DNA from 2 places in the Methylobacterium sp. Leaf88 genome. Region 1 is predicted to be linked to the other one. Evidence: predicted binding sites of a transcription regulator. Region 1 holds the regulator's gene; the other holds the start of a gene.
What was found. The regulator HrcA, encoded in region 1, represses chaperone genes, less so after heat shock. The targets are predictions, from matches to a motif close to GTTAGCACTCNCNNNNNGNGAGTGCTAAC.
Positions count from the first base shown of each region.

Region 1 (3,408 bases):
GCCGGTCTCAAGGGCGCCGCAGGCAGTTTACGGACGCCGCAGGCAGGTCTGGGCCAGGAGTACGAAGGCGCGGGCGCGATGCGACAGGGCGTTGCCGGTCTGCCAGTCGACGCCGTGCTTCTCCGCGGAGGAGATCTCCCCGAAGGTGCGGTGGTCGCCGTCGGGCTGGAACATCGGGTCGTAGCCGAACCCGCTCGCGCCGCGCGGCGGCACGAGTTCGCCGAAGACCCGGCCCTCGAAGGTCTCGGTGTGGCCGTCCGGCCAGGCGATCACCAGGGCGGAGACGAAGTGCGCCCGCCGGGTGGTGGCGCCGCGCTTGTCGAGTTCCGCGGCAATACGGGCCATGGCGCCGGTGAAATCCTTGGACGGCCCGGCCCAGCGGGCCGAGAACAGCCCGGGTGCCCCGTCGAGGGCGTTGACGCAGAGGCCGGAATCGTCGGCGAAGGCCGGCAGGCCCGAGGCCATCGCGGCGGCGTGCGCCTTGATGGCCGCGTTCTCGGCGAACATCGTCCCGGTCTCGTCCGGCTCGGGCAGGCCGAGTTCGCCGGCCGAGACCGCGTCGACGCCGAACGGCGCCAGCAACTCGCGCATTTCAACGAGCTTGCCGGCATTGTGGGTCGCAATGACGACGCGACCCGTGAGGATGCGGTGCTCGCTCATGCGGAGACTCCCTGCGCCACGGCCTGCTTCTGGAGGGCAACGAGGGACTGGATGCCGCTTTTGGCGAGGCGCATCAGCTCGAACAGCTCCTCCTCCGAGAACGGCTTGCCCTCGGCGGTACCCTGGACCTCGACGAGGCCCCCGGTGCCCGTGATGACGAAGTTGGCGTCGGTCTCGGCCGCGGAATCCTCCAAATAGTCGAGGTCGAGGACGGGCTTGCCCTTGTAGATGCCGCAGGAGACCGCCGCCACGTGGTCGCGCAGGGGGTCGACCGAGATGATCGAGCGGCCGCGCATCCAGGTGAAGCACTCGTGCAGGGCGACCCAGGCGCCGGTGATCGCCGCGGTGCGGGTGCCGCCATCGGCCTGGATCACGTCGCAATCGACGGTGATCTGGCGCTCGCCGATCGCCGGCAGGTTGGTCACGGCGCGCAGGGAGCGGCCGATCAGGCGCTGGATCTCCTGGGTGCGTCCGGAGGGCTTGCCGGCCGTCACCTCGCGCCGGGTGCGCGCGTGAGTGGCGCGCGGCAGCATGGCGTATTCCGCGGTGACCCAGCCCTTGCCGGAGCCGCGCAGCCAGCCAGGGCCGCGCTCTTCCAGGGTGGCCGTGCACAGCACCTTGGTGTCGCCGAAGCTGACGAGGCATGAGCCTTCGGCGTGGCGGGAGACGGCGCGCTCCAGGGTGACCATGCGCAGTTCGTCGTTCGCGCGCTTCGAGGGCCGCATGCCGCTCTCCTTACCGGTGTCGATGGAGTGCGGCTTTACGGTTCCGGCCCCCGCCCGGCAAGCGAGGTCGGGCGGATTGCCGGCGCCGCCGGTGAGCCCGAGGTGCGGAACGCCTTCCGCGGCCAAGCGGTTTCTCGTATTCTCCATGCGTCCGCCAGGGGCGACGGTGGACGGCATTGTGTAAAGCACGGGAGACCGTCACACTCTCCGCCTCAGGAATGGAATGTGACCGAGCCCGCCCGCCCCTTCTCCACATCGCAGCAGATGCAGGTTCTCAGCGCGCTGAACGAACGCTCGCGTGAAATCTTCCGGCAGATCGTCGAGAGCTATCTGACGACCGGCGAGCCGGTCGGCTCGCGTAACCTCGCGCGCATCCTGCCCATGGCCCTGTCGCCGGCCTCGATCCGGAACGTCATGGCGGATCTCGAGCATTCCGGGCTGATCTTCGCACCCCACGCCTCGGCCGGCCGTCTGCCCACGGAGCAGGGCCTGCGCTTTTTCGTCGATGCGATGCTGGAGCTCGGCGATGTCGGGCGTGAGGAGCAGGAGCGGATCGAGGCGCAGATGCGCGCGGCCGCCTCGGGCCATACCTTCGATTCCGCCCTGGCCGAGGCCTCGATGCTGCTCTCAGGGATCTCCCGTGGGGCCGGCGTGGTGCTTACCACCAAGACCAATGTCCACCTGAAGCATATCGAGTTCGTCCGCCTCGACCCGACCCGGGCGCTGGTCGTCCTGGTCTCCGACGACGGTTCGGTGGAGAACCGCCTCCTCGACCTGCCGGCGGGCCTGCCGGCGGGGGCTCTCCAGGAGGCCTCGAACTACCTGAACGCCCGGCTCCAGGGCCGGACCCTGGGGACGCTCCGCGCCGAGATCGAGTCGGGCCGGCAAGCGATGAAGCGCGAACTCGACGTGATCACCGAGCGCCTCGTGGATGCCGGCCTCGCCGTCAGCGTCGGCCCCTCGGATGCCCGGCAGCTCATCGTGCGCGGTCAGGCCAATCTCCTGGACGACCTGCGGGCCGCCGAGGATCTCGACCGCATCCGCCTGCTGTTTAACGACCTCGAGACCCAGAAGGACGTGATCGAACTCCTGTCCCGGGCCGAGGGCGGCGAGGGCGTGCGCATCTTCATCGGCTCGGAGAACAAGCTCTTCTCGCTCTCAGGCTCCTCGATGATCGCGGCTCCGTTCCGCGACGGGTCGCAGAAGATCGTCGGCGTGGTGGGGGTCATCGGCCCGACGCGCCTGAACTATGCCCGCATCGTGCCGATGGTCGACTACACCGCACGGGTGGTCTCCGGCCTCCTCGACCGCAAGCGCTGAGCGGAAAACGCGAAGGGGCGGAGCCTGAAGCCCCGCCCCCGACGCGGTTCCGATCGCTCGGGTCAGCCGCGGATCACGTCGACGATCTCGTAGGTGTCGGGATCGACGATGACGATGTCGTCGTCCACCAGCACGTAGCGGTAGTCCTCGTATTCCGGCGCGATCCGGACGATGTCCGGCGGCAGGTCGTAGAGGGTGTAGCTGCGGGCGATGGCCGTGCCGACGGTGAGCGCGAAGGCGCCGGCGGCGAGGCGTGGGATGCCCCGGCGGAACACGCTCTGGCGGAACTCGGTGCGCTGCGGCGCCCCCAGGCGGCCATAGGCGCCGCGGACGGCGCCGCGATCGCCACGGTCGCCGCGACCACCCCGGCCCTCGCGCTCGACGCGGCCGTCGCGACCGCCGCGCTCATCGCGGTCGGCCCGTCCACCGCGCTCCTCGCGGCCGTCGCGATCAGCCTTGCCGCCCCGATCGCCCTTGCCGTCGCGGTCCGCCTTGCCGTCGCGATCTCCCTTGCCGTCCCGGTCGCCCCGGCCGTCTCGTGCCGCGGCGCCACCGTCCTCGCGGCCGCCGCGCTCTCCGGCCGCCTGACCCGGACGACCGTCCTGGCGCCCTGCGCCACCCTCGGCGCCACGGCCACCGGCCTCGCCGCGCTGGGCACCACCGGCCGGACCGGCCCCGGTCTCCGCACCGCCGGCGCCGCCGC
Region 1 is NZ_LMMK01000021.1:110,681-114,088, forward strand. Features, by position in the region: gene rdgB (RdgB/HAM1 family non-canonical purine NTP pyrophosphatase) at 28-660, opposite strand; gene rph (ribonuclease PH) at 657-1,385, opposite strand; gene hrcA (heat-inducible transcriptional repressor HrcA) at 1,650-2,705, shown strand; gene ASF20_RS13225 (DUF1236 domain-containing protein) at 2,768-3,408, opposite strand, start outside.

Region 2 (3,408 bases), on a different contig from region 1:
GCCGATGGCTGTGCCGCGGATAAAAAAGGGGCCGCCTCGCGGCGACCCCCATTCCGATAAGGTGCAGTTTGGACGCCTTAGAAGTCCATGCCGCCCATGCCGCCGCCGCCCGGCATCGCCGGGGCACCGCTGTCCTTCTTCGGAGCATCGGCGATCATGGCTTCGGTGGTGACGAGGAGGCCGGCGATGGAGGCGGCGTCCTGCAGGGCGGTGCGCACGACCTTGGCCGGGTCGACGATGCCGGCCTGGATCATGTCGACGTACTCTTCGGTCTGGGCGTTGAAGCCGAAGGTGATCGAGGACGTGTTGTCGGTGATCTTGCCGACCACGATCGAGCCCTCGACGCCGGAATTCGCGGCGATCTGGCGGATCGGAGCCTCGAGGGCCTTCAGCACGATCTTGATGCCGGCCTGGACGTCCGGGTTGTCGCTCTTGAGAGCACGGACGGCCTCACGGGCACGGAGGAGGGCGGTGCCGCCGCCGGGGACGATGCCCTCTTCCACCGCAGCGCGGGTGGCGTTGAGCGCGTCGTCGACGCGGTCCTTCTTCTCCTTGACCTCGACCTCGGTCGCGCCGCCGACGCGGATGACCGCGACGCCGCCGGCGAGCTTGGCCAGACGCTCCTGGAGCTTCTCACGGTCGTAGTCCGAGGTGGTCTCCTCGATCTGCGCCTTGATCTGGCCGACGCGGGCTTCGATATCTGCCTTCTCGCCGAGACCGTCGATGATCGTGGTGGTCTCCTTCTCGATGCGGATGCGCTTGGCGCGGCCGAGCATCGGGAGGGTGACGTTCTCGAGCTTGATGCCGAGATCCTCGGCGATCATCTGACCCTGGGTCAGGATCGCGATGTCCTCGAGCATGGCCTTACGGCGATCGCCGAAGCCCGGAGCCTTGACGGCCGCGACCTTCAGGCCGCCGCGCAGCTTGTTGACCACGAGCGTAGCGAGCGCCTCGCCCTCGATGTCCTCGGCGATGATGACGAGCGGCTTGCCGGTCTGCACCACGGCCTCGAGAACCGGCAGCATCGCCTGGAGCGAAGACAGCTTCTTCTCGTGGATGAGGATGTAGGGGTCCTCGAGCTCGGCGACCATCTTCTCCGCATTCGTGATGAAGTACGGGGAGAGGTAGCCGCGGTCGAACTGCATGCCCTCGACGACGTCGAGTTCGGTCTCGGCCGTCTTGGCCTCTTCGACGGTGATGACACCCTCGTTGCCGACCTTCTGCATGGCGTGGGCGATCATCTCGCCGATTTCCTTGTCGCCGTTGGCCGAAATGGTGCCGACCTGGGCAACTTCCTCGGACGAGGCGACCTTCTTGGCGCGGCTCGTGATGTCCTTCACGGCGGCGGTGGTAGCGAGGTCGATGCCGCGCTTCAGGTCCATCGGGTTCATGCCGGCGGCGACGTACTTGGCGCCTTCGCGGACGATGGCCTGCGCCAGAACGGTGGCCGTGGTGGTGCCGTCACCCGCGATGTCGTTGGTCTTCGAGGCCACTTCGCGCACCATCTGGGCGCCCATGTTCTCGAACTTGTCGGCGAGCTCGATCTCCTTGGCGACGGTGACGCCGTCCTTGGTGATGCGCGGGGCGCCGAAGGACTTCTCGATGACGACGTTGCGGCCCTTGGGGCCGAGCGTGACCTTCACCGCGTCGGCGAGGATGTCGACGCCACGGAGCATCTTCTCGCGGGCGTCGGAGGCGAAGCGGACTTCTTTCGCTGCCATGTCAGATCCTTGTCAGTGATGGGCCCCGAGGCGCCGGATGGCACCCTCGAAGGGCTCGTGAACGGGAGGAGAACCGAAACCCGACTTAGGCGACGACGCCCATGATGTCGGATTCCTTCATGATCAGGAGGTCCTGACCGTCGATCTTGACCTCGGTGCCGGACCACTTGCCGAACAGGACGCGGTCGCCGGCCTTGACGTCGAGCGGGTTCACCCGGCCGGCCTCATCGCGGGCGCCGGGACCGACGGCGACGATCTCGCCCTCTTGCGGCTTCTCCTTGGCGGTATCCGGGATGATGATGCCGCCCTTGGTCTTCTCTTCGCCTTCGATGCGGCGGACGACGACACGGTCGTGCAGCGGACGGAACTTCATGAGCTGCCCTCTTGCTTCAAATTCGTGGATGGCGTTGATGCGGCGCGGCAGCGCGCTCAACCCAGGCCGTTAGCACTCGCCTTGGGTGAGTGCTAACGATGGCGTCGAGTTAGGCGCGGAAGCCGTTCGAGTCAAGACTGTCGCAGGCTCCGACGACGATCCGGCGACAGGATTATCCCCCGATCCCACGAGCCGCCGGAAAGTCCTTCGCGGATGATCAAGCTTCATGGTCCGCAGGGCGCGGTCGAGCCCGAGGCACAGGCGCCCGCGACAGCCTATCCGTCGGAGGTCGTATGGATCGATCTCGATGATCCGAGCGCCGAGGAGGCCGAGCGAATCGAGGCCTGCACCGGCATCCGGGTCCCTTCGCGCAAGGCCCTTAGCGAGGTGGAGAATTCGAGCCGCCTGAGGCGTTTGAAGACCGGGTTCTCACTCTCGACCCCGATGGTCACCTTCGACAAGCTCGATACGCAGTTGAAGCCCTTGGGCTTCGTGCTGACCCGGGACCGCCTTGTCACCGTGCGCTTCCACGAATTGCGGGCTTTCGCGGAGGTCAAGAAGCGCATCGACACCGGTGATGGGCCGGGCACCACCTCCACCGAGATCTTCCTTCTCCTGATAGAGGAGCTCGTCGACAGCCTCGCCGATTCACTTGAGGACATGGGCGCCGACCTCGACGAGTTGTCCACGCGGATCTTCGATTTCGACGTCCGCAGCGGTGCGCCTGCCGGGGACACCAAGCTGCGCAACCACACGCCGCGCCGGCGCGACTTGGCGCTGCGCCGAATCCTGCGCGGCATCGGACGTCGCGGGAAGACCCTCGGCAAGGTCCGGTCGAGCCTCCTCGGCCTGGAGCGGATCGTGCCCTTCGTGGCCAACGAGTGCGAGCATATCCTCGGCGAGGAACAGGTGCCGCGCTTCGAGGCCGTGCGGCGCGACATCGCCTCCCTCGACGAGTTCGAGATCCGGCTCTCCGAGAACGTTCAGTTCCTTCTCGACGCGACCCTCGGCTTGATCAGCATCGAGCAGAACAACACCTTCCGGGTGCTCACCGTGGCATCGGTGGTCGGCATTCCGCCGACCCTGATCGCTTCGATGTACGGAATGAACTTCAAGCACATGCCCGAACTCGAATGGGCCTACGGCTATCCCTACGGCCTCGCGCTCATCCTCGTAAGCGCCATCATTCCGATCGTTTTCTTCCGCATCCGGGGTTGGTTGTAACCGGTCGACGGACTGTCAGGTCTCCTGCGCTAGAGCTGTGCGCGGCGATGCCCCGTCCAGCCGGCCTCCGAGGATGACCCGTCGCGCCAT
Region 2 is NZ_LMMK01000012.1:822,078-825,485, reverse strand. Features, by position in the region: gene groL (chaperonin GroEL) at 78-1,721, opposite strand; gene groES (co-chaperone GroES) at 1,807-2,094, opposite strand; gene ASF20_RS10190 (magnesium transporter CorA family protein) at 2,308-3,318, shown strand; gene ASF20_RS10185 (lipopolysaccharide biosynthesis protein) at 3,407-3,408, shown strand, end outside.
Region 2: groES (co-chaperone GroES) is a predicted target of HrcA. The motif match lies at 2,163-2,191, and genes of this name have one in related genera.